Regions from separate parts of the Streptomyces blastmyceticus genome, predicted to be linked through region 2. Evidence: riboswitches for the same ligand, from Rfam matches in the RefSeq annotation. Region 2 holds a riboswitch; the other holds the start of a gene.

Region 1 (10,773 bases), on a different contig from region 2:
CGGGCCATTGGACGGTGAGGACGCCCAGGGCCAGCATGCCGGTGAAGAAGATCGGCAGGGAGACGCCGGCCAGGGCCACGCCCATGAAGAAGCGGTCGAAGAAGGTGCCCCGCTTGAGCGCGGAGAGCACGCCGACGGCCACGCCCGAGACCAGCCAGATCACGGCGGCGCCGATCGCCAGGGAGAGGGTGACCGGGATGCGCGAGGTCAGCTGCGGCCAGACCTCGATGTGGCTCTTGAAGGAGTAGCCGAAGCAGGGTGCGGCGCAGTGGGAGGCGTCCGGGCCGAACTTGTAGTCGGCGCCCGCCACGATGGCCTTGATGAAGTGCCAGTACTGCTCGTAGAGCGGCTGGTCGAAGCCGAGGTTCTGCTTGACCGCGGCGATGGCGTCGGCGTTGGCGTCCTTGCCCACGTACTGGGCGGCCAGTTGGTCGACGGTCTGCCCGGCGATGCGGGGGACGAGGAAGAAGATCGCGAAGGTGACTGCGCTGACCACCAGCAGCAGTAGGACCGCGGCGAACAGGCGTCGGATGATGTACGCAGCCACAGCTGTGCGGCACCGGCGTCCGCCGGCCGGAGGTGTTCCGGCCCGGTGGACGCCGGCACCTTCACCTGCCTTTCGAAAACTCGGCGGGCTGGCCCGCTGCTACTTGGAGGAGCCCATCAGCAGGTAGTCGTACATGCCGAGGTAGGCCTGGGTGACCGTGACGTTGGTCGCGGATTCGGGCCGGAAGAGCAGGTTCTTGCGGTAGATCAGCGGCACCGCCGAGGCGTTGTCGACGACCATCTTGTCGATGTCGCCCCATGCCTTGGTGCGGGCGGCCGCGTCGGTGTTGCCGATGGCGTCGTTGAGCGCCTTGTTGATCTGCGGGTCGTCCAGCTCCTGGACGTTGTTGCCGCCGGAGGGCTTGATGGCCGAGCCGTTGACGATCTGGTCGAGGAAGCCGAAGCCGGTCGGCCAGTCGGCACCCCAGGCGGTCATGATCATGCCCAGGTCGTGGCTGTGGACGTAGTCCGGCACACCCACGAAGTTGGTGAAGTACTTGCCCGTCGGGAACGTCTTGATGTTCGCCGTGATCCCGATCTTCTTCATCGACGCCTGGACCGCGGTGGCCATGGCCATCTCCGCCGGGCGGTCGGAGCGGGCCGTCAGGTTGGTCGTGAAGCCGTTCGGCTGACCGCACTGCTTGAGCTCGTCCTTGGCCTTGTTGATGTCACCGGCGCTGTTCGGCGTCGGGTACAGGTCGAACTTCGAGTAGCCGTTGACGGTCGGCGGCAGCAGCGTCGAGGCGACGTCGCCCTTGGGGTCGCCGCCCTGGGCCTGCTGGACCGAGGCCTTGTCGATGCCCCACTGGACCGCCTTGCGGCAGTGGATGTTGTCGAACGGCTTCACATGGACGTTCAGGCCGATGTACGAGCTGGCACCGGCGTACGAACTGTCGGTCTGCTTCTTGTACTTGCCGCCCAGGACCTTCGGCTGGGTCTGCGGGGCGACACCGGTCCCGGCCGCGTCGGTGGTCAGGCTGTCGTTGAGCAGGCTGTTGTCGATGGTCGGCTGGAGGATCTTGAACTTGATCGAGATCTTGTCCGGGAGGGCCGGACGGATGGTGTCCGTCTTCTTGTCCCACTGCGGGTTGCGCACCAGCGTCGCGCTCTTGCCCTCCTCGTACGAGGAGAACTTGTACGGCCCGGTGGAGATGATGTGCTTCACGTAGTCGGCGCCCTTGTCCGCCTTCTGCGGCACGGGGGCGGTCTGCGAGAAGGTCGCGAGGTAGTCGAAGTCGGCGAAGGCGTCCTTGAGATGGAAGACGATCGTCTGGTCGTCGGGCGTCTCGATGGACTTCAGGCCCTCGGGCGACGTGTCCTTGTACGGGCCCTCGTACTTGTCGCCGCCCTCCAGGTGCGCCTTGAAGTAGGTGGGGCCGTTGGACAGCGCGGCGGGCGCGAAGTTGCTGCGCTCGATGGCGTATTTGACGTCCTTCGAGGTGACCGGCGTGCCGTCCTCGTACTTCACCCCGGCGCGCAGCTTGTACGTCCAGGTCTTGGCGTCCGGGCTCGGCTTGCCCAGGGACTCGGCGAGGTCCGGGACGACCTCCAGGCCCTCCTTGCCCGCGGCGGGCTTGAAGCTGGTGAGCGAACGCCCGTAGAGGCGGGAGAAGTTCTGCACCCAGCCGTAGTAGGTGTTGCCCGGGTCGAGGGAGTCGGGCACGTCCGAGACCTCGTAGGTGGCCGTTCCCCCCTTCTTGTCGGACTTGTTGACGATCGAGGAGAGGGCGGCGTCGGCGACCGCGTTCTTGTCCCCGCCGCCCTTGCCGCCATCGCTCTTCGAACTGCTGCTGCACGCGGACGCCCCCAGCGCCAGCACCACGGCGGTGGTCAGCACCGCCGTCCCTTTTCTTGTCTTCACCTGAGGAAAACCCCCTCTGTGGATGGTTGTGGCGCGGTGGACGGAAGGTCGCCGCGGATCACTTGCTGCGGGGGTCGAGGGCGTCCCGCAGCCCGTCGCCCAGCAGGTTGAATGCCAGCACCGTGATGAAGATGGCGAGACCTGGCACGAACATGTACTGCGGATCGGCCTGGTAGAGGTCCGTCGCGCTGGTGAGCATGCCGCCCCAGGACGCCTGCGGCGGGGCGATGCCGACGCCGAGGAAGCTGAGCGCGGCCTCGAAGAGGATGTTCGTCGGGATCAGCAGGGTGGAGTAGACGAGGATCGGGGCCACCAGATTGGGCAGCAGTTCCCGGAAGAGGATGAACGGCCCGCGCGCCCCGAGGCTGCGGGACGCCTCGACGAACTCCCGCTCCCGGAGGCTGAGCGTCTGGGCCCGCACGATCCGGCCCATGTAGGGCCAGTTGAAGAAGCCGATCACGAAGATCAGCACGCAGATGCGCAGCGGCAGACCGGAGAGGCCGAACGCGCCGTCCTGGAGCGCCGCCGAGATGGAGATCGCGAACAGCAGGAGGGGGAAGGCGAGGAAGGTGTCCATCATCCGGCTGATGACGCTGTCCACCCAGCCGCCGTAGAAGCCCGCGACGACGCCGAGTACGGTGCCGATCACCACGGAGAGGAGGGTGGCGCCGGTGGCGACGATCAGGGAGACCCAGGAGCCCTCGATGACGCGGGAGAGGATGTCGCGCCCGTACTGCGGGTCGACGCCCAGCGGGTGCTCCCAGCTCATCCCGCCGAACCCGCTTTTGGGAGCGAGCAGTTCGGGGTCGATGAGGTCCTGGTGGAACTGGTTGGGATCGAGTCCGAACACCGACTCGATCGGCTTGGCCAGCACGGCGAGCAGGATCAGCAGGACCACCACGACGCCGCCGGCGACGGCGACCTTGTCGCGCTTGAAGCGGATCCAGGCGATCTGGGTGAGCGAACGCCCCTCGATCTGGCTCTTCCTGGCCCCGGCGAGTACGGCCTCGGGCTGCGCCCCGGCAGCCGCCCCGGTGGTATCGATAGGTGCGGTCACAGTGCCTTTGACCCCTCTCGGCCGGGGGTGACCGGCCCACGCCCGCCGCTGACGGCGGCTTGGATCTCACATGTACACGTGCAGACTGGTGCAGTTGGTACCGGTGGAGCGGAAGGTCACAAAGGGGTTCGTACGCAGGAGCGACGTCCCTTGGAGCGGGAGTCTTCAACGCGGCCGCGATCACCCGCCAGCCCTGGCCGGGAATGGATGCGCAACCGTGATCTGACCAGTCGGCTTCCGTTATCCGAACGCCAGGCGTCAGTGAGCGGATCATTACCTGCCGGACGGCAACTCGTGCCGCCTGCAAGCATATTGGGGCTGCCGCGGAACGGACCCGCTCAGTACGCCTGCGCGGTGCCGCCGGGGTGGCCGACCGGCGGATAGCCGTAGCCCCCGGCGGGGGACGGCGCGGCCGGGGCCCCGCCGTGGACGTCGCGGTCGAAGAAGGGGCGGGTGTTGGCACGCATCCACATCGCGACCGGGTCGTGCTCGTCCGACATCGCCACCGTGGAGACCGGCAGCCCCTCGGGAACCGCGCCGATCGACTGGCGCATCATCAGCCGCACCGATTCCACGGCGGCCTGCGAGCCGTCGTAGAGATCGAGGCCGATGGCCAGATAGGGGGTGCCGAGCGCGGGCTGCACCCAGGCGCGGCGCAGCGCCCGCACCGCGGGGGTGCGGTGGGCGTTCTGCCCGAGCAGGGCGTAGAACTGCGGGAGTTCCAGGGCCGGCTCGCTCAGGTGCAGCGGCCCGGCGGGCAGCCGGTCCAGTCCGGCCGCGATCCGCCGCAGGTCCAGCCAGGGCACGCCGACGCCGCCGCCGGGGGCGTGCGGGTTGAGCCACAGGCCCCAGCGGTCGGGGTAGAGCGAGCTCGCGACGGCGCGGCCGGGGACGACGGCGTGGGCGCGGTTCCAGCCGCTGGCGGCGAGCTCCTGCGCGGAGGTCACGCACGGGGCGTAGCCGAGGCCGTCGACCTCCATGTTGCCGTACTGCGCGTCGGGCGAGCCCGCCTGGCCGTGCCAGAGCAGCATCCAGACGCTGCCCTCGGCCAGCGCGTGCAGGAGCGCCTCGTACGTGTCGTACCGACCGGGCGCCACCTGGCGCAGCATCTGCTCCACGCCGCTCTCCGCGCCCGCGCTCACCTGGGTCCGCCTCTTCTCTCGGCCGTCTCCCGGCCGCTTACTCCTGTGCCCCGGGGCGCGGCAGCGCACCCGGTCCGGTCATCCAACCAGCTTACGAGCCCGCGGCGGCGGGCATGGGTGGAGTCACAGGTCACGGTCGTAGAACGGGCGGACCTGCGTCGACATCCAGTCACCGACCGGGTCCCGCGCCACGTCGAGGAAGACCAGCTGCACGGGCCAGGCCACGGGCGCGGTCCCGAGCGCCCGGCCGAGTGCGGCCATGACGGCCTCGCGGCTGCCGGGGTCGGGCAGGTCGAGCTCGACGCCGACGAACAGCGCGGGGGCGCCGCCCTCGACGCTGGCGAGCGCCCGGCGCGCGGTCCGTACGACCTTGGCCGCCGCGAACTCCAGCCCGGCGGCGGCGAGGAAGCCGGTGGGCTCGTCCTGCCAGTCCGGCTCGAAGAGGCGCACCCGGCCGCCGGTGGCGTCGCCGTCGAGGAGCGTGCGGCCCGCCCGGCACAGCTCGGCGACGGCGGGCGGCGGGAGGGGCGCGCCGACGGCGCCCTCGGGGTTGACCGCGATGCCGACCTGCGGGGGCAGGCCGCGGGCGAATTCGACGGCGGGCGCGACGGTGAAGGACATCCGGTCGCCGACGACCCGCAGGAACTCCGCCTCGGAGCTGAACACCGGCACATAGGCGGCGCCGTCGAGCTCCAGGGTGGGGAGGTCGAGGTCCCGGCTGTCGGGTCCGCCGCCGTTCGGCAGCGGCACCCACACATGGCTGCGGCCGAGCGCCTCGACGATGCGGGCGCCGGCGCCGGGCACGCCCAGGGAGGCGGCGAGCACGGCTTCGAGTTCATTGGCGGGCCAGCCCTCGGGGAGGCCGCCCAGGGGGGCACCGGCCGGGGCCGCGGGCCGACCGTACTGCTCGGGGATGCTCATCTCGTCCAACTCGCCCAACGCCGTCCAACCACCGTATCGACAAAGCCGCAACCGAACCCTAACGGCTGCACCCCCGTCCGCTCCCGTCGGCTGCCGGAATCGACACCGATGTCCCAGGTCAGGACGGATCAGGGGATGACTCCTCCCTCACAGGGAACGACGCTCGCAGCAGGCAACGGGTTGCCCGGTGCCACCGGCTGTCACACGGTGCTCATTTCAGCCGCCGGCCGGCGTGGACGGACCGAAGGCGATCCCCCGCAGCGCGTCGGCCGCCGCGCGGTCCACCAGCACCATCGACCGCATGCCCGGCGGCAGGCGGCCCGCGGCCACGAGCCGCCCCACCCCGCGCCGGTGGCGGCGGAACGCCCAGGCCGAGACCAGCCGCCCCCGGGCCCACTGCCCGGCGAGCGCCGTGCCCACCGGCACGTCCAGCACCACCAGATGCGCGCCGCCCCCGCGCCGCCGCGCGGCGCGCACCGCCCACCGCCGCACCCAGCTCCGCTCCCCGCAGTCGTGCACGACCGCGCTCGCACCGGAGCGCAGCGCCCGCCGCAGGGCGGCGTAGTGGACGGCCCGCACGACCGGCCGGTAGGCCCCGTACGGCAGCCAGCGCGGCGTGCGGCGCTCCAGGCGCTCGCGGGAGTCCTGCGAGTCGACGCACCAGACGAGACCCCCGCGCCCGTCCAGGGCGGGCACGGCCCTGCGTATGAGCGTGGACTTCCCGCTGCCCGGCAGCCCGGAGACGATGACGAGATCCCCCGCGGGATACCGCAGCTCCGCGCGGCCGGCGCCGCCGCGCAGATCCACCACCCCCGCCGGCGTCACCGCGCACCCGGGCGGCGCCGCCTCCGCCCGCCCCGCGTCCGTACTTCGCGCCCGCACGCCGATCGCCCTCCCCCGTCCCGCCCCCTGCCCCGCACCCACGGAACGTAAAGAAAAGGTAATCCAATTGAGAGGGCGGTGGGCAGTCCCTCACGCGCCGGTCCGTGCAATGATGTGCGCGCCAACTGCGTACTCAATTGCATACCGGCCGCTCGAATCCACGCGGGAGAGTTCCAGCCACTGATGTCGCTGGGCGCCGAAGGAGCAAGTTCCTCCCTTGAATCTCTCAGGCCCCGTACCGCGTGGGCGAGGCAGATCTGAAAAGCGGGCCGCCCTGTGCGGTCCCACCCAAGGTGCAAGCCGAGGAAGCGCTCGTCGCCGACGCTCCCGGTGAACCTCTCAGGTTCCGATGACAGATGGGGAGGACGTCCTCACCGCCATGCCTGGGAGCCCACACCATGACTGATGCCCCTCGCCGTCAACGGAGTAATGCCGTTAGGCACACGGCCCTCGACGCGCTGCACCGCGCGCTCGGCGCCACGATGACCGATTTCGCCGGCTGGGACATGCCCCTGCGCTACGGCAGCGAGCGCGACGAGCACCTGGCGGTGCGCACCCGCGCCGGGCTCTTCGACCTCTCCCACATGGGCGAGATCACGGTGACCGGACCGCAGGCCGCCGCCCTGCTGGACCACGCGCTCGTCGGCAACATCGGCGGCGTCGCCGTCGGCCGCGCCCGCTACACCATGATCTGCCGGGAGGACGGCGGGATCCTGGACGACCTGATCGTCTACCGCCTCGAAGACGAGGGCTACCCGAAATACATGGTCGTCGCGAACGCCTCCAACGCCCAGGTGGTGCTGGACGCGCTGACCGAGCGGGCGGCGGGCTTCGACGCGGCCGTGCGCGACGACCGGGACGCCTACGCGCTGCTCGCGATCCAGGGCCCCGAGTCCCCCGGCATCCTGAAGTCGCTGACGGACGCCGACCTGGACGGCCTCAAGTACTACGCGGGCCTGCCGGGCACCGTGGCGGGCGTGCCCGCGCTGATCGCGCGCACCGGCTACACCGGCGAGGACGGCTTCGAGCTCTTCGTCGCCCCGGCCGACGCCGAGAAGCTGTGGCAGGCGCTGACCGACGCGGGCGCCGGTGCGGGTCTCGTGCCGTGCGGCCTCTCCTGCCGGGACACGCTGCGCCTGGAGGCGGGCATGCCGCTGTACGGGCACGAGCTGACGACCGCCACCACGCCCTTCGACGCGGGCCTGGGCCGGGTCGTGAAGTTCGACAAGGAGGGCGACTTCGTGGGCCGCGAGGCGCTCGCCGTAGCCGCGGAGCGCGCGGAGAGCAACCCGCCGCGCAAGCTGGTCGGCCTGATCGCGACGGGCCGCCGGGTGCCGCGCGCCGGATATCCGGTGGTCGTCGGCGGCGAGGTCGTCGGCGAGGTCACCTCCGGTGCCCCCTCCCCCACGCTCGGCAAGCCGATCGCCATCGCGTATGTCGACGCGGCGCACTCCGCGCCCGGTACAAATGACGTATCCGTGGACATTCGCGGCAGCCATGAGCCGTACGAGGTCGTCGCCCTGCCCTTCTACAAGCGGCAGCGCTGACCCCTCCCCGAGCCCCTTCCGTCTCACCTGTCAATACCCGTTGCACAAGCACCCACGCGCATCCAGGAGAATCAAGCCATGAGCAACCCCCAGCAGCTGCGCTTCAGCAAGGAGCACGAGTGGCTGTCGGCCGCCGAGGACGGCGTGGCGACGGTCGGCATCACCGAGTTCGCGGCCAACGCGCTCGGTGACGTCGTCTACGCCCAGCTCCCGGCGGTCGGCGACACGGTCACCGCGGGTGAGTCCTGTGGCGAGCTGGAGTCGACCAAGTCGGTCAGCGACCTCTACTCCCCGGTGACCGGCGAGGTCGTCGCGGCCAACCAGGACGTCGTGGACGACCCCGCGCTGGTGAACTCCGCCCCCTTCGAGGGCGGCTGGCTGTTCAAGGTGAAGATCACGGACGAGCCGGGGGACCTGATGTCCGCCGACGAGTACACCGCCTTCGCCGGCTGATACCCGCCCCGCCCTTCTCCCGCCCAGGAAGTCCAGGAAGAACTCATGTCGCTTCTGAACAGCTCCCTCCATGAGCTCGACCCCGACGTCGCCGCCGCTGTCGACGCCGAACTCCACCGCCAGCAGTCCACCCTCGAGATGATCGCGTCGGAGAACTTCGCTCCGGTCGCCGTCATGGAGGCCCAGGGCTCGGTCCTCACCAACAAGTACGCCGAGGGCTACCCGGGCCGCCGCTACTACGGTGGCTGCGAGCACGTCGACGTCGTCGAGCAGATCGCCATCGACCGGATCAAGGCGCTCTTCGGCGCCGAGCACGCGAACGTCCAGCCGCACTCCGGTGCGCAGGCGAACGCGGCCGCGATGTTCGCGCTGCTCAACCCCGGCGACACCATCCTGGGTCTGAACCTCGCCCACGGCGGGCACCTGACCCACGGCATGAAGATCAACTTCTCCGGCAAGCTCTACAACGTGGTCGCCTACCACGTCGACGAGAAGACCAACCTGGTCGACATGGAGGAGGTCGAGCGCCTCGCCAAGGAGCACCGCCCGAAGCTGATCGTCGCCGGCTGGTCGGCGTACCCGCGCCAGCTGGACTTCGCGGCCTTCCGCCGGATCGCGGACGAGGTCGGCGCGTACCTGATGGTCGACATGGCCCACTTCGCGGGTCTCGTCGCCGCCGGGCTGCACCCCTCCCCGGTGCCGCACGCGCACGTCGTCACCACGACCACCCACAAGACGCTGGGCGGCCCCCGCGGTGGTGTGATCCTCTCCACGGCCGAGCTGGCCAAGAAGATCAACTCCGCGGTCTTCCCCGGTCAGCAGGGTGGTCCGCTGGAGCACGTGATCGCCGCGAAGGCCGTCTCCTTCAAGGTCGCCGCGAGCGAGGAGTTCAAGGAGCGCCAGCAGCGCACGCTGGAGGGCGCGAAGCTCCTGGCCGAGCGCCTGATGCAGGCCGATGTCACCGAGGTGGGCGTCTCCGTCCTCTCCGGCGGCACCGACGTGCACCTGGTGCTGGTGGACCTGCGCAACTCGCAGCTGGACGGCCAGCAGGCCGAGGACCGCCTCCACGAGGTCGGGATCACGGTCAACCGCAACGCCATCCCGAACGACCCGCGGCCCCCGATGGTCACCTCGGGTCTGCGGATCGGCACGCCGGCGCTGGCCACCCGCGGCTTCCAGGCCGAGGACTTCCGCGAGGTCGCGGACATCATCGCCGAGGCGCTGAAGCCGTCCTACGACGCGGAGTCGCTGCGCGGCCGGGTGAGCGCCCTCGCGGCGAAGCACCCGCTGTACCCGTCGCTGTAGTCACGGGCATCCGACGGCCGGTACGGAGGTTCTCCTCCGTACCGGCCGTCGTTGCGTGGGCGTCAGGTGATGAGGACGCCGCTGTACGCGGAGCGGGCCTTGGGCGGCGCCGGCGGGGCGTCCTCCGCGGAGTCCGGGAACAGCTCCCGGTGGGCGCGGCGGGCCCGGTCCGCCGCGTCGGCGCCGGGGACGAGGGTGTGCTCGGCCGGGCCGTCCTCGCGCAGCGTCGTGATCCGGGTGAGGCCGCCCCCCTCGGCGGACACCACCACGGCGGGGGCGGGCGGCCCCTGGCCGACGACCGTCCCGTCGCCCTCGCTCGGCGGCAGCGGGCGGCAGTGGAGCAGGACCCCGTGCCGTTCGGCCCAGTCGACGGCCCGGGTGTGGACGACCTTCGCGCCGTGGTGGGACATCCGGCGGACCGTCTCGTAGGCGACACGCTCCAGGGTGCGGGCGGCCGGGACGAGGTACGGGTCGGCCGTGCAGATCCCGGGGACGTCGGAGAAGAGCTCGCAGACGGGGGTGCCCAGGGCGCCTGCGAGGGCGACGGCGGAGAGGTCGGAGCTGTTGCGGCCCAGCATGACGGTGCGGCCGGCGCCGTCGACGGCCCGCCCGCCGGGGACCACGGCGACCGGGCGGGCGGCCAGGGCGGCGGCGAGCGGCCCGGGGTCGGCGCGGAGCAGGGCCGCGTGCTGCGGCGGGCCCTCGGCGAGCAGTCCGATGCCCGCGGCGGCGAGCGGGCTCGCCCGCAGGCCGACCATGTCGAGCACGGCGGTGAGCAGGGCCACGCTGACCGTCTCGCCGCTGGTCAGCAGCATGGCGGCCGCCTCGGGGTGCGGGTCGGGGGCGAGCCGTTCGAGGGTCTCCTTCAGCCGACCGGTCGTGCCGGACATGGCGCTGACCACGACGACCACGGGGCGACCGCTCTCCGCCGCGCGCCCGGCCACATAGCGGGCGACACGGGTGAACCCCTCCAGTTCGGCGAAGGCCGAGCCGCCGAACTTCAGCACCAGCGGGGTGAGCGGCCCGCTCGCCCTTCTCGGCCCGGTCACCGCAGCCACC
Region 2 (10,773 bases):
GCCGGTCAGGTGCACGGTATCGACGCCCCCGCGGACGGGGCCCAGGGCGCGGGCGAGGTCGCCGTGGCGGCCTTCGAGCGCCCCACGGCCGCCCGTCTGGGCAGGCAGGAGCTCCTGGGCGCCACGGGCGTCACGGAGAGCGAGCTGGCCGAGTGGGAGTCGTACGGCCTGGTCGTGGCCCACTCGGACGGCGGATTCGACATTGATTCGGTCAATGTCGCGAAGCTGGTGACGGACCTGGGGCGGTTCGGCCTGGAGCCCCGGCACCTTCGCGTCATGAAGGCCGCCGCCGACCGCCAGGCCGGACTGGTCGAACAAGTGGTCGCACCGCTGCGCAGGCACCGCAACCCGCAGACCAGGGCGCACGCCGAGGCCACCGCGCGCGAGCTCGCGGCGCTCTCCGTACGCCTGCACGCGGCGCTTGTACAGGCCGCGCTGCGGGCGCGTTCGCACTGACCGGCGAGTGCCCGACTACCCAAACCTGCCGGGCACGTCCTAGGGTTGCTGTGTGAACGAGCTCGATGTCGTGGGTGTCCGGGTGGAAATGCCCTCCAACCAGCCGATCGTGCTCCTGCGTGAAGTGGGAGGCGATCGATACCTCCCGATCTGGATCGGACCGGGAGAGGCGACGGCCATCGCCTTCGCCCAGCAGGGCATGGCGCCGGCCCGGCCGCTGACCCATGACCTTTTCAAGGACGTGCTGGAAGCGGTGGGGCAGGAGCTCACGGAGGTCCGCATCACGGATCTGCGCGAAGGCGTGTTCTACGCGGAGCTCGTCTTCGCCAGCGGCGTGGAGGTCAGCGCCAGGCCGTCCGACGCCATAGCGCTGGCGCTGCGCACCGGTACGCCGATCTACGGCAGCGACGGGGTGCTGGACGACGCGGGGATCGCCATCCCGGACGAGCAGGAGGACGAGGTCGAGAAGTTCCGCGAGTTCCTCGACCAGATCTCGCCGGAGGACTTCGGCACCAACAGCCAGTGAGGCGTACTGCGGCCCTGTGAGCGGCAGGCGCGGCGCATTCGATTAGCCTTTCCCGGCACACGGATACGTAAAACCACTCTCTGGGTGATTATCACTCGGCGTGCCGAGTGTGGCGATCGTTGACGCGCCCCGGGTGACTGCCTACCGTCGAGAAGGCAGGTCAAGGACGGAGGTCGGCGTGAGAAGCATGGGCGACGGTACAGCGGTCGGCAGTCCGTATCCGCTGTATGGGGGAACGGTCGAACAGCCCTCCCGTCATACCGTCCCGGCCGCGGTCAGCGCACCGCAGGGGCCGGAGACCGACAAGATCGGGTATCGGGGGCCGACGGCGTGTGCCGCGGCGGGCATCACCTATCGACAGCTCGACTACTGGGCGCGTACGGGCCTGGTCGAGCCGAGCGTACGGCCGGCCTACGGCTCGGGGAGCCAGCGGCTCTACAGCTTCCGGGACGTGGTCGTCCTCAAGATCGTGAAACGGCTGCTGGACGCGGGGGTCTCCCTGCAGAACATCCGCACGGCCGTGCAGCACCTGGGGGCACGCGGGATGGGTGACCTCCCGCAGATGACGCTGATGAGCGACGGTGCCACGGTCTACGAGTGCACCTCGCCCGACGAGGTCGTCGACCTGCTCCAGGGCGGCCAGGGCGTCTTCGGGATCGCCGTGGGCGTCGTCTGGCGCGACATCGAGCACGTGCTCTCCCAGCTGCACGGCGAGCGTGTGGACACGGGCGAGACCCTCGTCGGCCACAACCCCGCGGACGAGCTGGCGAGGCGCCGCAACCGCGCGGTCTGAAGGCCCGGCGCGGCCCGCTCGCCGACGCTCCGTCGCACGTCAGCGCGATTGTCGGTGGTGTGCGGGAACATCGGTGGTGTGAGATCCGCACCGACGATCCTGCACCTGGACATGGACGCCTTCTACGCCTCGGCGGAGCAGGCGGCCAAGCCCAGCCTGCGCGGGAAGCCCGTGGTGGTCGGCGGGATCGGCCCGCGCGGTGTCGTCGCCACGGCTTCGTACGAGGCGCGCGTCTTCGGCGTCCACTCGGCGATGGCCACCGCCCAGGCGCGCCGGCTGTGTCCCAACGCCGCCTACCTCACCCCGAGGTTCACGCTCTACCGCGAGGTGAGCGAGGTCGTCATGGGCCTGCTGGGCGAGCTCTCGCCGCTGGTGGAGCCGCTCAGCCTCGACGAGGCGTTCGTCGACCTGGAGGCGGGCGGCGTCGAGCCCTCCGTGTCCGCGGTCCGGGCCGTGGGGGAGCGGCTGCGGCGGGACATCCGCGTGGCGACGGGCCTCAGCGGCTCGGTGGGGCTCGCCGGATCCAAGATGCTCGCCAAGATCGCCTCCGAGCAGGCCAAGCCCGACGGTCTGTTCCTCATCGAGCCGGGCACCGAGGCCGGGCTGCTGGGCCCCATGTCCGTCCGCGCCATCCCCGGGGTGGGCCCCGCCACGGCCGAGACGCTGCGCCGCGCGGGCATCACGACGGTCGCGGAGACCGGCGAGGCCGGTGAGGCGGAGCTGGTGCGGCTGCTCGGCAAGGCCCACGGAGCGGGGCTGTACGCCCTGGCCACGGGCCATGACGACCGGCCGGTGGTCGCCGAGCGGGACGCCAAGTCCGTGTCGGTGGAGGACACCTTCGAAGAAGACCTGACCGATCGCGTCCGGGTCCAGCTGGAGCTCGCCCGCCTCGCCGACCGGTGTGTGCAGCGGCTGCGGGCGGCCGGGCGCTCGGGGCGCACGGTCGTGATCAAGGTGCGGCGCTATGACTTCTCCACCCTGACCCGCTCCGAGACGCTGCGCGGGCCGACCGACGACCTGAGCGTGGTGCGGGAGGCGGCGGGGCGGCTGCTGGAGGGCGTGGACACCACGGCGGGCGTGCGGCTGCTGGGCGTCGGTGTCACGGGCCTCGCCGACTACACCCAGGAGGATCTCTTCGCCCAGGCCGCGAGCGAGGCCGCGGCCGCCGCCGAAGCGGCCGCCGCGGAGGTCCACCGGGCCGAGGGGGAGGAGCCCGAGGAGGCCCCGGAGGCCGTCGGGGCGCCGCCGCGCCGCTGGCTGCCCGGGCTGGACGTCCGCCACGCGGAGTTCGGCGCGGGCTGGATCCAGGGCAGCGGGGTCGGCCGCGTCACCGTCCGGTTCGAGCAGCCCTGGTCCGAGCCCGGGAGGGTGCGCACGTTCGCCGTCGACGACCCCGCGCTGGAACCGGCCGAGCCCCTGCCGCTGATACGGCCCGTGGATCAGCTGCCCGAGCCGTTGACCGTGCCGAGCCCCTCGTCGGCCCGCTCGGGCACCGAGGTCCCGGCCGGGCCGGACGCGGCACCCGTCGCGGGAGGGGAGCCCGCCGTGGGGAGCGCGAGGCCGTAGTGGTGGTAGAGCTGGAGCTCCTGCTCGGGGGAGAGGTGCCGGCCGACCCCGAAGTCCGGGGCGTCCTTGATCAGGGCGCGTTCGTAGGGGACGCGCAGCGTGTCGTCCACGACCTCGCTGGGTTCCAGGGGCACGAAGGCGTCGCGGCTGAACAGCCCGGTGCGTACGGCCGCCCACTCGGGCTCGCCGGTCTCGTCGTCGAGATACACCTCGTCCACGGTGCCGATCTTCGCGCCGTCGCGGTCGAACGCCTTGCGGCCGATGAGACTCCGCGGGTCGATATCGGTCTGCACCGTTCCTCCCATGGTTCGCGCTGTCCCCGACCGCCTCGGCAATCCCTTGAACACCCTCCTGAACACCCTCCCGACAACAACGAAAAGGCACAAAGCGGGAACCGGCCACTCGAGGGATCCCCTCCGACCCGCGCTGGTAGGCTGGCCAGTGGCCGCAGACCCCGTGCGGGAGAGTCCTCCGAGAGCCCTGCCGGGCTTCGACGGGGGCGCCGAAGGAGCAAATCCTCCCCGGAATCTCTCAGGCACACGTACCGCATGGACGAGGTCACTCTGGAAAGCAGGGCGGGCCCCGGTAGGCACGACGCCGAAGCCCGTCCTCACCGACGGTGAAAGCCGGTCCCCCGCGGCCCGGTGAAGCTCTCAGGTTGAGATGACAGAGGGGGAGGCCGTCCGGGTACCCGCGCCGTGGTACCCCTCGCAGGTCGCAATGACCAGGAGGCCTCCGCAGATGACAGCCCACCGCATCTCCCTTTCCGACCTGGAGCGTGGCACGCCCTTCGAGCGGCGCCACATAGGGCCCGACAGCGCGGCCCAGGCCAAGATGCTCGCCCAGGTCGGATTCGGCTCCCTCGACGAACTCACCGACGCCGCCGTGCCGGACGTGATCAAGGCCACCGAGGCCTCGGCCCTGCCCGAGGCCCGCAGCGAGGCCGAGGTCCTCGCCGAACTGCGCTCGCTCGCCGACCGCAACCAGGTGCTCGCCCCGATGATCGGCCTCGGCTACCACGGCACCTTCACCCCGCCGGTGATCCTGCGCAACGTCATGGAGAACCCGGCCTGGTACACCGCCTACACCCCCTACCAGCCGGAGATCTCCCAGGGCCGGCTGGAGGCGCTCCTCAACTTCCAGACCGTCGTCGCCGACCTCACCGGCCTGCCCACCTCCGGCGCCTCCCTGCTCGACGAGGGCACCGCGGCGGCCGAGGCCATGGCGCTCTCCCGCCGCGTCGGCAAGGTCAAGCAGGGCGTCTTCCTCGTCGACGCCGACACCCTGCCGCAGACCGTCGCGGTGATTCAGACCCGCGCCGAACCGACCGGTGTCGAGGTCGTCGTCGCCGACCTCTCCCAGGGCATCCCCGAGGAGACCGCCGAGCGCGGGGTCTTCGGTGTGCTGCTGCAGTATCCCGGTGCCTCCGGTGTCGTGCGCGACCTGCGGCCGGTCATCGAGCGCGCCCACGAGCTCGGCGCGATCGTCACCGTCGCCGCCGACCTGCTCGCCCTCACCCTGCTCACCTCGCCCGGTGAGCTCGGCGCGGACATCGCGGTCGGCACGACTCAGCGGTTCGGCGTCCCCATGGGCTTCGGCGGCCCGCACGCCGGATTCATGGCCGTGCGCGAACAGTTCGCCCGCAGCCTGCCCGGCCGGCTCGTCGGCGTCTCCGTCGACGCCGACGGCAACAAGGCCTACCGCCTGGCCCTCCAGACGCGTGAGCAGCACATCCGCCGCGAGAAGGCCACCAGCAACATCTGCACCGCCCAGGTGCTGCTCGCCGTCATGGCCGGGATGTACGCCGTCTACCACGGCCCCGACGGCCTCGCCTCGATCGCCCGGCGCACCCACCGCTACGCCACGCTGCTCGCGGCGGGGCTGCGGGCCGGTGGCGTCGAGGTCGCGCACGGCTCGTACTTCGACACCCTGACCGTGAGAGTCCCGGGCCGGGCCGCCGAGGCCGTCGCCGGCGCCCGTGACCGCGGCGTCAACCTCCGGCTGATCGACGCCGACCGGGTCGGGATCGCCTGCGACGAGACCACCACCCGTGAGCTCGTGGCCTCCGTGTGGTCGGCGTTCGGGGTGGACGCCGACATCGAGGCGCTGGACGCCACCACGCCGGACGCGCTCCCCGAGGGCCTGCTGCGCACCGACGACTACCTCACCCACCCGGTCTTCCACGCGCACCGCTCCGAGACCGCGATGCTGCGCTACCTGCGCAGCCTCGCCGACCGGGACTACGCACTGGACCGCGGGATGATCCCGCTCGGTTCCTGCACCATGAAGCTCAACGCCACCACCGAGATGGAGCCGGTCACCTGGCCCGAGTTCGGTGCGCTCCACCCCTTCGCGCCCGTGGAGCAGGCCGGCGGCTATCTCACGCTGATCACGGAGCTGGAGGAGCGGCTCGCCGAGGTCACCGGCTACGACAAGGTCTCCATCCAGCCGAACGCCGGCTCCCAGGGCGAGCTCGCGGGCCTGCTGGCCGTCCGGGCCTACCACCGCGCCAACGGCGACGAGCAGCGCACCGTCTGTCTCATCCCGTCCTCCGCGCACGGCACCAACGCCGCCAGCGCCGTGATGGCCGGGATGAAGGTCGTCGTCGTCAAGACCGGCGAGGACGGCGAGGTGGACGCCGACGACCTGCGCGCGAAGATCGCGCAGCACCGCGACGAGCTGGCCGTGCTGATGGTGACCTACCCCTCCACGCACGGGGTGTTCGAGGAGCACATCAGCGACATCTGCGCGCTGGTGCACGACGCGGGCGGGCAGGTCTACGTGGACGGGGCGAACCTCAACGCCCTGGTGGGCGTGGCCAAGCCGGGCCGGTTCGGCGGCGACGTCTCGCACCTCAACCTGCACAAGACGTTCTGCATCCCGCACGGCGGCGGCGGTCCGGGCGTCGGCCCGGTCGGCGTCCGCGCCCACCTGGCGCCGTACCTCCCCAACCACCCGCTCCAGCCCGCCGCGGGCCCGGCGACCGGTGTCGGTCCGATCTCGGCCGCTCCGTGGGGTTCCGCGGGCATCCTGCCGATCTCCTGGGCGTACGTCCGGCTGATGGGCGGCGAGGGCCTCAAGCGCGCCACGCAGGTCGCGGTGCTCGGCGCCAACTACATCGCCAAGCGGCTGGAGCCCCACTACCCGGTGCTCTACACCGGTCCGAACGGGCTGGTGGCGCACGAGTGCATCGTGGACCTGCGGCCGCTGACGAAGGCCACGGGGGTGAGCGTCGACGATGTCGCCAAGCGGCTGATCGACTACGGCTTCCACGCGCCCACCATGTCGTTCCCGGTCGCGGGCACCCTGATGATCGAGCCGACGGAGAGCGAGGACCTCGCCGAGCTGGATCGTTTCTGCGAGGCGATGATCGCCATCCGCGCCGAGATCGAGAAGGTCGGCTCCGGCGAGTGGGCGAAGGACGACAATCCGCTGCGGAACGCCCCGCACACCGCCGCCTCGGTGACCGGTGCGTGGGAGCACCCGTACACCCGTGAGGAGGCCGCATACCCGGCCGGGGTGTCCGCCGACAAGTACTGGCCGCCGGTGCGGCGCGTCGACGGCGCCTACGGCGACCGTAACCTCGTCTGCTCCTGCCCTCCGATGGAGGAGTACGAGAACTGAGCCCGAGCGGGGCCCGGGCGCGCGTCGCCCGGGTCCTTCGAGGCCGGACGCGAGTCGGGGCCGGTTCGGCGACTGCGCCGGGCCGGCCCCTGTCTGTGCGTGGTGCTGTGCGGTGCTGCCGTGCGTGGTGCGGATACGCGCTGTGCGCAGTGCCCGTACTGCGTGTGCGGTAGAGCTGTCTCAGGCAGCGGTCACCACATGACCTGTGCCCAGTGGCCGGTGCGGGGCGATGATCTGCCCGTCCGGCAGCAGCTCACCGGTGTCCTCGAAGCAGAGGACGCCGTTGCACAGCAGGCTCCAGCCCTGTTCCGGGAAGTGCGCCACGAGGTGGGCGGCCTCCCGGTCGGCGGATTCGGCTGACGGGCACATGGGCTGGTGCTGGCACATGGGAGGGTTCTTTCGCTGTGATGTGGTGGCTGTCCTGCGGCTCGGTGCTGTGGTCATGCCGCCCCCCGTTGGCGAATGGTTTGGTCGATACCAGTGTTGCCCCACGGGCGCGATTCCGCAGGGATTTCCCGGCAGCGCTCCTCTCCCGATGAGGACGCGTCACCCGTGCGGGCGGTTGCCGCCAACAAGACTGCCTCTTCGGGGGGTTCGGCGTGGCCGCGGTGGGCTAGTCCGGGAGGGTGAGCACAGATGTACGCCCCGTGGCTGCCGGGGCCACGGGGCGTGTCCGCTCCACTGCGGAGAGCGGCTCAGGCCGGTGTTTTGAGCAGTGGCGGCGGAGCGAGCCGGTGGGTGAGCACGGACAGCAGCTCGGCGAAGCGGTGCGCGCGGTGCGCGGCGATCCCGGGCGGCGCGGGGGCGAGCGGCACCAGCAGGTCGCCGGGGCCCGGCAGCCCGGACGCGGCGTCCGCGGCGACGTCGCCGTGCAGCCAGAGGGTGAGCATGTAGAGCTCGGGCACGGACAGCAGCCGCGGCTGGTACGGCGTCGGCAGCGCCTCGGCCTGGCGCACCGCGAGCTCGGTGGCGGCGAGATACGGCCCCTCGAAGAAGTGGGAGAACGCCCAGCCGTCCGCGGTCGGCGCCGTCTCGCCCGCGGCCACCGCGCGCTCGGGCCCCCGGATCAGGAAGCGCCAGCCGGTGAGCCGGGTGCGAGGGGTGCCGCCGCGCGGGGTGACCTGCTCCAGGACGTGTACGGGAAGCGGGAGTTCGGGGGTCAGCGGCCCGGTCGCGGCCCGCAGCGAGGGGGTGCGGGCCTCGCGTACGGCGGTGGGGGAGCCGAGGGCGGCGACGATGCTGAGCAGGGCGGGCGCGGGGGCGGTCAGGGCGTGCAGCGGCATGGTGGGTCGCCTCTCACTTCGGAGACACGTGGTGCTGGGCAGGTGCGGACGACGCTGTCGGCGTGCGGGGTCAGAGGGGGCCGGGGACCGTACCGACTGCCGGGGCCGGGGCGCTGCTCTCTGCCCTGTTCCGGAGTTTATACGACACATGTTCACATGGTGTTTCGGCTAGCTGTCGCGAGTATTTCCCGCAAGAGGAAATCCGGTGCGTCGCCCAAGGGTGATTTCGGTGATTCTGTGCCGAATTCTCTTCCCTCACCTCGGGTTATTCACCGGGGAGGGTAGGCCGGATCTCGTCGGTGTTTATCACCAGCGCAATGCGCAAAAACGGAGTATTGCACCATGCCGACGGAATGTGCCACGGCGCACACCTCGCAGAGCCTACTGGGTATGCGGTGCCGACGGGGCGTTATCGATCACATTGGCTGGGCATCATCGACCGTGACGCGGGCCGCCGACGCCGCGGGCGGCCCAGGTGAGGAGGGCGCTGCGATGGGTGAGAAGCTGGTGGCCGAGGGGTTCGACCTCGCCGACCGGCAACGCCACCGGGACAAGCTCCGGCAGTGCCTCGACGCGCTGGCGCGACTGCTGGCGGAGAAGCGGTTCGACCGACCCCGGAATCTTATGGGCCTGGAGATCGAGCTGAATCTCGCGGGGCCCGACGGGATGCCGAGCATGGTGAACTCCGAAGTGCTGAAACGTATCGCCAGTGGGGATTTCCAGACCGAACTCGGCCGCTTCAACCTCGAAGTGAACATTGTTCCCCACCAGCTCTCCGGACGGGTTCTCGACCAGCTCGCCGAGGAGTTGCGCACCGGGCTTTCCTATGCCGACCGCAAGGCCATGGAGGTCGATTCGGGGATCGTGATGATCGGCATTCTGCCGACCCTGGAGGACCGGCACCTGGTCTCCTCGAACCTTTCCGACGACCACCGCTACGCACTGCTCAACGACCAGGTGGTCGCCGCGCGGGGCGAGCACTTCACCATCGACATCGAGGGCGTGGAGCGGCTGACCTGCACCGCGGGCTCGATCGCCCCCGAATCCGCCTGCACCTCCGTGCAGTTGCACCTCCAGGTCACCCCGCGCCGGTTCGCCGCCGTGTGGAACGCCGCCCAGGTCGTGGCCGCGGCCCAGATCGCCGTCGGGGCCAACTCGCCCTTCCTCTTCGGGCGGGAGCTGTGGCGCGAGTCCCGGCCGCCGCTGTTCGTGCAGTCCACGGACACCCGCCCGCCCGAGCTGAAGGCGCAGGGGGTCCGGCCGCGGACCTGGTTCGGGGAGCGCTGGATCGATTCGGCGTACGACCTCTTCGAGGAGAACCTGCGCTTCTTCCCGCCCCTGCTGCCCATCTCCCACCCGGAGGACCCGCTCCGGGCGCTGGAGGAGGGCAAGGTGCCCGCGCTGCACGAACTGATCCTGCACAACGGCACGGTCTACCGCTGGAACCGGCCGGTCTACGGAATAGCCGACGGCGTCCCCCACCTGCGCGTCGAGAACAGGGTGCTGCCCGCGGGCCCCACGGTCACCGACGTCATCGCCAACGCCGCCTTCTACTACGGGCTGATCCGCGCGCTCGCGGAGGAGTCCCGCCCGGTGTGGACCCGGATGCCCTTCGCGGTCGCCGCGGACAACTTCGACACCGCCTGCCGCCACGGCATCGACGCCTGGCTGCGCTGGCCGAAGGGCGGCCGGAACGCGCCGCTCGTACGGATGCCCGCCGTGCGGCTCGTTCAGGAGGAACTGCTGCCGCTGGCCGCAGCCGGGCTCGACGCGTGGGGCGTCGAACCCGCCGACCGCGACCGCTACCTCGGCGTCATCGAAGGGCGCTGTGCGGGCCGGACGAACGGGGCGTCCTGGCAGGCGGCCACGTACCACCGGGCGCTGGAGCGGGGGTTGGGGCGGGACAAGGCCCTGGCCGCCACGACGCGCCGGTACTGCGAGCTGATGCGCACGGGGGAGCCGGTGCACTTGTGGAGGGCGGGGCTGGGGGACTGACGGTGGCTCCCTCTCTCTGACGCGCCCGCACCGTGTGTCCCCGGACTTCGCCGGGCGGGCCGGATTTCCCAGCCCGCCCGGCGTTTGACAAGCTGGGGGCCCATGAGGCTGGGGATAGGCAAGGTGGAGGCGGTCGTGCCGCAGAACGGGCGGGGTGAAGCCGGCACCCTGCCGAGCACCGAGGCGGCTGCCCGCCGGCTGCTGAGCGGGGAGACCCTCCTCGTCCTGGCCCTGTCGCTCGGGGCCAGCGCCGTGTCCGCGCTGATCAGCTTCGTCGGAGCGGCAACCCGCCCCGGCGGCCTCAAGGAACAGGCCGCCCGGCTCAACGCCTCGCACGCCCCCGGCCGCCCCTGGCTGGACCTCGCCTGGCAGGTCTTCGGCATCGCGACCGCGCTGGTGCCCGTCTTCCTCGTCGCCCACCTGTTGCTCCGCGAGGGCGCGGGCCTGCGGGCCATCGGCTTCGACCGGCGGCGCCCCGGCTCCGACCTGGCCCGGGGCACGGCGGTCGCGGCGGCCATCGGCGGCACCGG

Evidence for each region. Region 2 has a riboswitch for glycine ahead of gcvP (aminomethyl-transferring glycine dehydrogenase). Riboswitches for the same ligand answer to the same signal wherever they lie in the genome.
Region 1: linked by a shared signal. The riboswitch ahead of gcvT (glycine cleavage system aminomethyltransferase GcvT) and the one ahead of gcvP (aminomethyl-transferring glycine dehydrogenase) in region 2 are both predicted to bind glycine.

Annotation. Positions count from the first base shown of each region.
Region 1 is NZ_BAAABW010000024.1:185,540-196,312, reverse strand. It holds gene ABD269_RS21575 (ABC transporter permease) at 1-547, opposite strand, end outside; gene ABD269_RS21570 (ABC transporter substrate-binding protein) at 647-2,407, opposite strand; gene ABD269_RS21565 (ABC transporter permease) at 2,466-3,464, opposite strand; gene ABD269_RS21560 (enhanced serine sensitivity protein SseB C-terminal domain-containing protein) at 3,803-4,573, opposite strand; gene ABD269_RS21555 (enhanced serine sensitivity protein SseB) at 4,730-5,527, opposite strand; gene ABD269_RS21550 (AAA family ATPase) at 5,744-6,409, opposite strand; glycine riboswitch at 6,563-6,660, shown strand; glycine riboswitch at 6,661-6,775, shown strand; gene gcvT (glycine cleavage system aminomethyltransferase GcvT) at 6,808-7,956, shown strand; gene gcvH (glycine cleavage system protein GcvH) at 8,035-8,409, shown strand; gene glyA (serine hydroxymethyltransferase) at 8,455-9,714, shown strand; gene ABD269_RS21530 (amino acid kinase family protein) at 9,777-10,763, opposite strand; gene ABD269_RS21525 (aspartate-semialdehyde dehydrogenase) at 10,760-10,773, opposite strand, start outside.
Region 2 is NZ_BAAABW010000030.1:5,917-16,689, reverse strand. It holds gene ftsR (transcriptional regulator FtsR) at 1-456, shown strand, start outside; gene ABD269_RS29650 (bifunctional nuclease family protein) at 509-982, shown strand; gene ABD269_RS29645 (MerR family transcriptional regulator) at 1,161-1,775, shown strand; partial or broken gene ABD269_RS29640 (DNA polymerase IV) at 1,854-3,207, shown strand; gene ABD269_RS29635 (PRC-barrel domain-containing protein) at 3,215-3,646, opposite strand; glycine riboswitch at 3,791-3,898, shown strand; gene gcvP (aminomethyl-transferring glycine dehydrogenase) at 4,083-6,965, shown strand; gene ABD269_RS29625 (DUF5999 family protein) at 7,146-7,352, opposite strand; gene ABD269_RS29620 (hypothetical protein) at 7,661-8,248, opposite strand; gene ABD269_RS29615 (glutamate-cysteine ligase family protein) at 8,741-10,243, shown strand; gene ABD269_RS29610 (CPBP family intramembrane glutamic endopeptidase) at 10,346-10,773, shown strand, end outside.